Regions from separate parts of the Streptomyces sp. NPDC026500 genome, predicted to be linked through region 2. Evidence: riboswitches for the same ligand, from Rfam matches in the RefSeq annotation. Region 2 holds a riboswitch; each other region holds the start of a gene.
The links. A riboswitch is a leader RNA that binds a small molecule or an ion and turns the genes downstream of it on or off. The one in region 2 is predicted to bind cyclic di-AMP.
Positions count from the first base shown of each region.

Region 1: linked by a shared signal. The riboswitch ahead of ACZ4N5_RS31890 (C40 family peptidase) and the one ahead of ACZ4N5_RS18410 (C40 family peptidase) in region 2 are both predicted to bind cyclic di-AMP.
Region 3: linked by a shared signal. The riboswitch ahead of ACZ4N5_RS32860 (M23 family metallopeptidase) and the one ahead of ACZ4N5_RS18410 (C40 family peptidase) in region 2 are both predicted to bind cyclic di-AMP.

Region 1 covers NZ_JBVHQB010000021.1:86,337-89,602, reverse strand. The annotation lists gene pcrA (DNA helicase PcrA) at 1-939, opposite strand, end outside; cyclic di-AMP (ydaO/yuaA leader) riboswitch at 1,577-1,730, shown strand; gene ACZ4N5_RS31890 (C40 family peptidase) at 1,739-2,923, shown strand; gene ACZ4N5_RS31885 (tellurite resistance/C4-dicarboxylate transporter family protein) at 3,090-3,266, shown strand, end outside.
Region 2 covers NZ_JBVHQB010000009.1:139,473-142,738, forward strand. The annotation lists gene ACZ4N5_RS18400 (LysE family translocator) at 1-593, shown strand, start outside; gene ACZ4N5_RS18405 (DUF6328 family protein) at 547-1,119, opposite strand; gene ACZ4N5_RS18410 (C40 family peptidase) at 1,222-1,695, opposite strand; cyclic di-AMP (ydaO/yuaA leader) riboswitch at 1,699-1,871, opposite strand; gene ACZ4N5_RS18415 (hypothetical protein) at 2,233-2,538, opposite strand; gene ACZ4N5_RS18420 (ATP-dependent Clp protease proteolytic subunit) at 2,546-3,181, opposite strand.
Region 3 covers NZ_JBVHQB010000022.1:118,672-121,937, forward strand. The annotation lists gene ACZ4N5_RS32855 (tyrosine-protein phosphatase) at 1-658, opposite strand, end outside; cyclic di-AMP (ydaO/yuaA leader) riboswitch at 1,301-1,460, shown strand; gene ACZ4N5_RS32860 (M23 family metallopeptidase) at 1,463-2,359, shown strand; gene ACZ4N5_RS32865 (SGNH/GDSL hydrolase family protein) at 2,710-3,266, shown strand, end outside.

The DNA.
Region 1 (3,266 bases), on a different contig from region 2:
GCTGGGCGGTACGTCCACGGGGTGCTCGGAGTTGCCCACGAGCTCCCGGACGAGCGCGTACTGCGCGTGGTTGGTGTCCTGGTACTCGTCGACCAGGACGTGCCGGAAGCGGCGGCGGTAGTGCTCGGCGACGTCCGGGAAGGCACGCAGCAGATTGACCGTGGTCATGATCAGGTCGTCGAAGTCGAGCGCGTTGGCCTCGCGCAGCCGCGACTGGTACATCGCGTACGCCTGGGCGAGGGTCTTCTCGAAGCCGTCGGTGGCCTGGGCCGCGAAGTCCTCCTCGTCGATCAGCTCGTTCTTCAGGTTCGAGATCTTGGCGCTGAACGACTTCGGCGGGAAACGCTTGGGGTCGAGGTCGAGATCACGGCAGACGAGCGCCATCAGACGCTTGGAGTCGGCGGCGTCGTAGATCGAGAACGACGAGGTGAATCCGAGCGTCTTGCTCTCGCGGCGGAGGATGCGGACACAGGCGCTGTGGAAGGTCATCACCCACATCGCGTTGGCGCGCGGGCCCACGAGCGCCTCGACGCGCTCCTTCATCTCGCCCGCGGCCTTGTTCGTGAAGGTGATCGCGAGGATCTGGCCGGGGTGGACATTGCGCTCGCCGAGCAGATGCGCGATCCGGTGGGTGAGCACCCGGGTCTTGCCGGAGCCGGCGCCGGCCACGATGAGCAGCGGCGAGGCGGAGTGCACCACGGCCGCGCGCTGGTTCTCGTTCAGTCCGTCCAGCAGGGCCGCCGGGTCCACGGCGGGGCGGGGCGCGCCGTCTCGGTAGTACGCGTCCCGGCTCGGCGGCATGTCGAACTTCCCGCCGAACAGATCGTCCGGAACCGGCTCCGGTACGTGATCGTCCTCGGGCGGCGGCGGGTGTTCGTCCTCGTGGGCCCCGGAGGGCTTGAGGTCCGCCAGGAAGCTGTCGTCAAAGAGGCTGCTCATCGCTCTCCGAGTCTAGGCCGCCCCACTGACAGCCCGCCGCCACCCCGAGAACTCGACCGGAACTCGTGACGCGAATCCCGGGCGGACGGGCGTCCGGCCACAACACCTCACCATCCGTGACCACACACCGCCGATCGGTCACCCCGGGCGAGGGATCGGACGGGCGGAGTCGGCATCGGCATCGGCGCCGCCATCGACGTCGATCGGCATCGACATCGACATCGGCCCGGAATCCGAACAGGCGACGGCACGTCGGCACGCCGGCAGCGATGCGCCACTCCCGAGCGAGCTGCCACCCCGTGCCCCGCGGGAGTCTCCGCCCCATGCCCACAGAAGCCGCTCAGAGCGGGAAGCCGTCGCCGCAGACGGGCGCCCCGCCGCCGCGAGAGCGGCGACGGGGCGGCGCGCCACCCCGCGAGGGAGCCGCGGCATGAAGGGCGCAGGTGCCCAATAGGGGCCGCATTGCGGATGGATCACCGCGAATGCATCACAGGAGACGGAGCACACGGGAATGGTCACGAAAATGTATCGGGCATATCGCACATCAACCTTCACACGGGCCACACCAGTTGGCTAGCGTGCCGGAAGGCCACTCGACCGCAACCGGCGAACCTCGCCGGGCCGGGCGGCCTCCGCCGAGTTCGGCACGCCCACGAGGCCGCCGGAGCCGGGGACCCACCGACCTTGGGGTGAATCGGTCCGACCGCCTTGTGCGCGGACCGTAGGGCAACCTTCCGGAACCACCCGCCCGAACCCGACAGCTAACTCGGTAGGCGGATGACGGAAGGAGTCGCCTCTCTTGGCGTCGCACCGCAAATGGCGTCCTACGGGTACGCGCATCGCAGGCATACGGACCCCGGCCCTCGCCACGGCGGCCCTCACCTCCGTGGCCCTGCTCTCCCAGACGGCGAACGCCGCCCCCTCGGCCGAGCCCAAACCCAGCATCGAAGAGGTCTCGAAGAAGGTCAACGACCTCTACCACCAGGCCGAGACGGCCACCGACAAGTACAACGCGACCAGGGAGAAGACCGCCAAGCAGCGGAAGCGCGTCGACACCCTGCTCGACGACGTCGCCCAGCGCACCGAGAAGCTCAACACCGCGCGCGAGGAGCTGGGTTCCTTCGCCGCGGCGCAGTACCGCACCGGGGCCGCGGCGCCCAGCACCGCGACACTGCTGCTCGCCGACAACCCGCAGGACTACTTCGACCAGACCCAGCTGATGAGCCGTCTGACGACCCGCCAGAAGGCGGCCGTGGACGACTACATCACGGAGCAGGCCGCCACCACCAAGAAGCGCGCGGAGGCCAGTCGGAGCCTGCAGTCGCTGACCGCCTCGCAGAACGCGCTCAGGACGTCCAAGGCCGCGGTGCAGCGCAAGCTCAGCGAGGCCCGCAGCCTGCTCTCGAAGCTCGACGCCGAGGAGAAGGCGCGGCTGGCGGCGATCGAGAAGAAGAAGCAGGAGCAGGCCACGGCCAAGGCGGCCGAGCTGGCACGGCAGCAGGCGGCCGCCGAGAAGGCCGCCCAGCAGCAGTCGTCGGGCACGACGACCGGATCGACGACCGGATCGACGACCGGTTCGACTGCCGGATCCGCGACGGGATCGACGGCCACGGACTCCTCGTACGCGACGAAGGCGGCCAAGGCGCTCTCCTTCGCCCGCGCGCAGATCGGCAAGCCGTACGTCTGGGGCGCCACCGGCCCGGACTCGTACGACTGCTCGGGCCTGACCCAGGCCGCCTGGAGGGCCGCCGGCGTCAGCCTTCCGCGCGTCACCTACGACCAGGTGAACGCGGGGACGACGGTCTCCCTCGCTGACGCCCAGCCCGGTGACCTGGTCTTCTTCTACAGCGACATCAGCCACGTCGGCCTCTACATCGGCAACGGCATGATGATCCACGCACCGAAGCCGGGAGCGTACGTCCGCGAGGAATCGATCTACTACGACGGCACCTCGGCGATCCACAGCGTGGTGCGCCCGGCGTAGACCGGGGCGCGAGCGCCCTTCGCGAGGCACGCGCGCGTGGAGCGGCTGAAGCCCCACGCGCGCGTGCCCCGCATTTCGTACCCCCCGCACGCGTGCCCGGTGTTTTCGTGCGCCCCACGCGCGTGCCCCGCCGGCAACCGGTGCGGAGATCCCTAGCATCGGGCGCATGCCAGACACACCGGACATGCCGGACACCGCTTCGTTCCGCGCCTGGTGGGCGGGGCGGTCGCCCGCCGCCGGGACCGCCGTCATGGCCACCGGCATCATCTCGATCGGGCTGCACCTGACCGGCTACGAGACCCTCTCCCGGATCGCGCTGGTCCTCGCGTCGCTCGCCTGGCTC
Region 2 (3,266 bases):
CACGCCGGGCCGGAGTCGCGTGCGCCCTCGGCATCGCGGGCGGGCTGCTGCTCCACACCGCGCTCGCCGTCGCGGGGGTCGCAGTCGTGCTCACCGCCGTCCCGGCGCTGTTCCGGACGCTCCAACTGCTCGGCGGTGCCTATGTGCTCTACCTGGGCCTGCGCACGCTCCGCCCGCTGGGCCGTCCGCGCGGCGCGGCGGCCGACGGAGTGGGCCCGCGTCCGCGCGGCGTGGAGGCCGCAGGGGTGGGCCCGCGTCCGCGTGAGGCGGAGGTCGAGGCGACGGGCCCGGGGGCGCGTCCGCTGCGACAGGGCTTCGTCACCAACGCGCTCAACCCGAAGGCGCCCATCACCTTCCTCAGCCTGTTGCCGCAGTTCGTGCCCGCGGGGAGCCCCGCGATGCCGCGGACGCTGTTGCTGGCGCTGATCGTGGTCGTGCTCGCCCTGGTGTGGTTCCCGGCGGTCGCGCTGCTGGTGGACCGGCTCGGACGGTGGCTGCGCGGGCCGCGTGCCGCACGCGCCGTGGAGGGGGTCACCGGCGCCGCCCTCACCGTTCTGGGCCTTGTCCTGCTGCTGGAGCCTCTGAGGAGCTGAGACTGCGCTGCACCAGCAGGGGCAGCAGCCCCCACAGCGCCAGACAGACGGCCAGGGTGCCCGCCCCTGCCGCGATGCCCGCGGCGCGCCCCAGCGTCACATCCACGACGAGCAGCACCGAACCGGCGAACGCCAGCATCAGGACGTACAGACCGATGGTGGCCAGCCGCGAGGATACCCGCACGATGGTGGGTTTGGCGTTCCGCTGGAACAGCGACCGGTGCAGGGCGGCGGGGGCCGTGAAGAGGGCGGCGGCCAGCACCGCCAGCAACAGCGTGACCACGTAGGTCGCGCGCTGCACGGTGTCCAGAGCGGGGAATCGCTGGGTGAAGGCGAGCGTCAGCAGAAAGGCGAAGAGGATCTGCACCCCGGTCTGGGTGACGCGCAGTTCCTGGAGCAGTTCGGCGAAGTTGCGGTCCGCCCGTTCGAGGCGGGTCTCGTCGCGGCCGGACGTCCGCTCGTCCGGGGACGGGTCGCTTCGCGCGGATGTCTCGTTCCGGGACGTGTGGGCCGGGTCGGGGGTCATGGGGAATGAGTAACCACTTCGGCCCGTGTTGCACACGGTTCACACGCTGCGTGTCCCCGGGGGCGGCGGCACGCGTCACGCGCCGCCGCCCCGGGGACAGGGTCAGCCGACCCTGCCGTACCAGACGCTTCTCGTCCAGATCTTCTGGAGCTTCACCACTTCCCCGGTCTTCGGGGAGTGCCAGATCTTTCCCTTCCCGGCGTAGATGCCGACGTGGTACACGTTCCGGCCCGAGTGGAAGAACACGAGGTCACCGGCCTTGCGGTGCGAGGCCGAGACATGGTGCGTCTTGTTGTACTGCGCCGCGGCCGTACGAGGCAGTTTCTTGCCTGCCTTCTTGTACGAGTAGAGCGTGAGCCCGGAGCAGTCGAAGCGGTGCGGTCCCGTGGCGCCCCACTGGTACGGGGAGCCGTGCTTCGACGCCGCGACCTGGAGTGCCCTCGTCGCAGGGGTGGCCGCCTCGGCGTCGGGTGCGACGCCGGGTACCACGAGGCTGCCGCCCACGGCGGCAAGGGTGAGGGCCGAGGCCGTACCGGCCCTGGTCCACAGCGACGGGACACGATTGAGCGCAGTCATGCGCAACCCTTCGTCAGCCGCCTGTGAAGGATGACCTGTCGGATTCGGGCTGGCGAAGTTGCCCGGCCGCAGCTGCGGCTTCACCCCAAGGACCGCGCGGAACTGTTCCGGCGGCCCGTCTAGCTGGGTCCTCCACTCCTGCCGATCCACTTCTGTCGACCGGGCATCCGGGCGGCGGCAGGACTCGGCGTCCGCCCGGACCGCCCCGCCGTTGTGGCGGGGGCTTGTCGTCGGAAGGGATCTTCACTCATGAGTGTCGGAAAAACCGAGCGGAACCGGCGTTTTGTGGGCTTACTCACCACTCACCCGTTCGGGTGGACACCCCTCTGTTCGAGGGGGTGTTGGAGACATCGACGAGGCCCGCACCTGCGGTGAAGGGCTCCATTCCGCCTTTCTGGTCCGCGTGTTGCGCAACTTGGAGGGGTCGCAGAAAGGATCGTTCACTACGCCATCGGGGGGTACACCATCCGGTCCGTTTGAGTCCCGGGCCGGACACCACGGAGCTGTGGCGCTCACCGGCTGCCGGGTGTGGGTCCGTCAACTGCCGGAGTCGGGCGGCACGGTGACCCGGGCCGCCCGCCGCTCCCCGTCGAGAACCCGCAGGGCCTGGGCCAGAGTCGGGGCGTGCACCTCGCTCTCGCCCCGCTGGTGCATCAGCGTCAGGGCGTCCCGCAGGGCCGCCGCTTTGCCGACCAGTGCCTGAGCCGCCCTCAGGCCGCGATAGGTGTCCCCGGGACGGGACGGGTTGATACGGCCGACCAGGTCGACCACGTCGAGGTAGCGGTCGATCAGCTCGGCCTCGGCGCGGGTCAGCGCGGGCAGCGGCGGGAGGTCCGGGATCATCGGCCGTTCACCTCGCGCCGGGCGTCTCGCGCGAGGCCCGGCGGCTCGGGACGATCCGGTCGATCAGCCCGTAGGCCAGCGCCGCCGGCGCGTCGAGGATCTTGTCCCGCTCGATGTCCGCGGCGACCCGCTCCGGGCTCTGCCCCGTGTGCCGTACGAGCATTTCCACGAGGATGTCGCGGGTACGCAGCAACTCCTCGGCCTGGATGACCAGATCGCTCGTCTGCCCCTGGACCGGCTCCGGGACGGACGGCTGGTGGAGGAGGGCGCGCGCTCCCGGCAGGGCGAGCCGCTTGCCAGGGGTGCCGCCGGTCAGCAGGACGGCCGCGGCCGATGCCGCCTGGCCGAGGCAGACCGTCTCCACGTCGCAGGTGACGAACTGCATCGTGTCGTAGATCGCGGTCATCGCGCTGAAGGAGCCGCCCGGGGAGTTGATGTAGAGCGAGATGTCCTGCTCGGGCGCCTGGTGTTCGAGATACATGAACTGCGCCATCACGTCGTTCGCCGAGGTGTCGTCGATCGGCGTCCCGAGGAACACGATCCGCTCACTCAGCAGCTTCGAATACGGGTCCACCGTCTGGTACCCCGTGCTGGTGCGTTCGGTGAACTCGGGCAGGACGTAACGGGCGGACGGACTGTCCATGGCGCGCGCCTCCTCAGGTCGACGTCCGTAAAAAATGTACAGGACGTACGTCTCTGCGGAAGGGGGCCATGCTCAGAGCGAAAAC
Region 3 (3,266 bases), on a different contig from region 2:
AGAGCGGGCTGAGCAGTTCCATCACCTCGGGGGAGTACGCGGAGGCCGAGGTGTTGTTGCGGTGCACCCGGTAGCGGCGGTGCGTGGCGTTCGACTCCAGGTAGTCGGCCACGATCGCGTCCCGCTCGACGCCGAGGGCGAGGAGGGTGACGGCGATGGACAGCCCGGCGCGGTCCTTGCCGGCCGCGCAGTGCATCAGCGCGGGCACGCTGTCCTCGGCCAGCGCGTGCAGCACCTGGGAGTGCTCGGCCGTGCGCTCCTTGATGATCGTGCGGTAGGAGCGGATCATCCGGTTCGCGGCCTTGCCGTCGCCGAGGATCGCGCGCAGCTGGTCGAGATCGCCGTCGCGGACCATCTTCCAGAACTCGCTGCCGTCCGCCGGGTCGCTCAGCGGAAGATTCACGTTCCGTACGCCCGGCAGTTCGACGTCCGGGCCCTCCAGCTTCTGGTCCGCGGCATTGCGGAAGTCGAAGATCGTGTGGAGTCCCAGGGAGGCGAGGAACGTGGCGTCCTCCTCCGTGGCGTGGGCGAGGTGGCCGCTGCGGAACAGGTGCCCGTCACGCACTCGCCGGCCGTCCGCGGTGGGTAGGCCACCCACGTCGCGGAAGTTGCGCACTCCGCCGAGATCGGGCTCGGTCGACGGGACCTGCTGCGTCACGGGGGGCTCCTCTCATTCGGCCGCCGGCGTCGCCGGGCTGGACTCGGCGTCGCTCGTCGGCAGTTGTGTCCGGCTCGCGCTCTCGACGATACGACATGGGTTCCTGAGGCAATGAGTTGTCCACAGGCGTCACCTCCCAGGCGGGACACGGCGGGACACCCTTGGTGACGTTGCTCCACGGGCACGCATGTTCGAATTTAACGAGAGGTCGGCCGACCCTCCGACCGCACGGTCCTGGCGGGGCGAATTATGCCGAGATGCGGCATTACTGCATGCCGTTTTGTGCGCTTACCGGCTCAGAGGTCCTGATGTGATGGTTGTCCGCCGAAGTCGCATCTGGCGGTTCTGTCCGAATTGGTGCCTTCATTCCAACTGGCCCTGGAATAAAGCACCCTGGGCCGAGTCGCGTGAGGAGCGTCATATTCGTGACGATGCGTTGCCGTCCTCATTTCTCAACCCGCACGCATTTCCGGGCGAGTTGAGCGGTCCGAAAGATCGTCATTCCACAGAGTGTGACGGCAATTCCCGCATGGATCAAGAAAGGTGAGCGCGCAGATAAGGCACATAGTTGTCGACGCGCTCTCATCTCGCTTACGTTCTGCCTCAATCCGGACGGACGCCCAATCCTGCCGCCGCCCGGAATCCGCACACTCACCCGTACACGGCAGGAGCGGGGGACCCACAGGTTCCGTGCCTGATCCGGTCTCCGGAACAGGCTAGGGGTAAAGCCGCGCAGCAGCGCGGCCGGGCATCTCCAGCCCGCACCCGACAGCTCACCCCGCAGGCGCCGGAGAGGAAATCGTCATGCCCGCGAAGGGTAAGCACCGCCGTCCCAAGTCCTTTCGTTTCACCCGCTCGATAGCCGTGGCCGGAACCGGTGGCGCGGCGCTCGCGCTGCCTCTGTTGGGTGCCACGGGCGCCCACGCCGCGACCCCGGCCACGGCCGTCACGCAGCACGTCGAGAAGGCCGCGACCACCGCTCCCGTCGTCAAGAAGTCCGCCACGACGAAGACGAAGACGTACGCGGTGAGGTCCGGCGACTATCTCTCGAAGATCGCCGACGAGCAGAACGTCACCGGCGGCTGGAAGAAGATCTACTCCGACAACCGCTCCGCCATCGGCAGCGACCCGTCGCTGATCCACCCCGGTCTGAAGCTGTCGCTCGGCAAGAAGGCCGCCTTCGCCGGCGCCCACTCGGCCACCCGGACGACGACCTCGGCGGCGAAGACCGGCCACGCGACCCCGGCCACCGGCACCGCTGCCTCCAACGGCGCTTCCACCAGCAGCAGTTCCGGCTACACCCTGCCTGTCGAGGGCGGCACCGTCGGCACCGGCTACAAGGTGGCGGGCAGCATGTGGTCCAGCGGCTACCACACGGGCGTGGACTTCGTGGTCCCGACCGGCACCACGATCAAGTCCATCGCCGCGGGCACCGTCGTCTCCGCGGGTTGGGGCGGCGCCTACGGCAACCAGGTCGTCATCCAGCACGCCGACGGCAAGTACTCCCAGTACGCCCACATGTCGTCCCTGTCCGTCTCGGCGGGACAGACCGTGACCGAGGGGCAGCAGCTCGGCCTCTCCGGCGCGACCGGCAACGTCACCGGACCGCACCTGCACTTCGAGATCCGCACCACGCCGGACTACGGCTCCGACGTCGACCCGGTCGCGTACCTGCGCTCGCACGGTGTCGCCGTCGGCTGACGCCTCCCCTGAGCTCCAGACGCTTGCCCTGCTCCTGACGGCAGGACTGCCTCCGAAGGCCGGACCCCATGATCCCCGGGGTCCGGCCTTCGGTGGTTCCCGCCACCGGGCACGTGACCGTGGTTGAGCGAGGCATGTGACTCCCGCCGAGCGATTCCCCGCCATTTCCACGGCATGGGGGTGATCGCTGCTTCAACACCCTTGATCCGAGCCCTATTCCAGAGTTGACCAATGCTTGGCGAGTGGCTTATCTCACCGTCCGTCAACCCTTCCCTACGGTCGCGTAGCTCACATCCGAAGGTGAATCATGGGTCGATGTGGCAGACGATTCGAAGAGTGACAACAGATCAGTGATCGGGTCGTACGTGGCGGTGGGGGACAGCTTCACCGAGGGCGTCGGCGACCCTGGGCCCGACGGGGCGTTCGTCGGTTGGGCCGACCGGTTCGCGGTACTTCTCGCCGACCGGCGACCCGAGGGCGATTTCAACTACACCAATCTCGCGGTGCGCGGCAAACTGCTCGACCAGATCGTCGAGTCCCAGCTCCAGAGGGCCAAGGAACTCGGCCCGGACCTGGTCTCGTTCTGCGCGGGCGGCAACGACATCATCCGCCCCGGCACCGACCCCGACGAGGTCGCGGAGCGCTTCGAGCGTGCGATCGTCGACCTCACCTCCGCCGTCGGCACCGTCATGGTGACGACCGGCTTCGACACCCGCGGCGTCCCCGTGCTCAAGCATCTGCGCGGCAAGATCGCCACCTACAACGGACATGTGCGGGCCGTCGCGGACCGCTACGGCTGTCCCGTCCTCGACCTCTGGTCCCTGAAGACGATCCAGGACCGCCGCGCCTGGGACGGAGACCGGCTGCACCTGTCGCCCGAGGGGCACACCCGGGTGGCGCTCCGTGC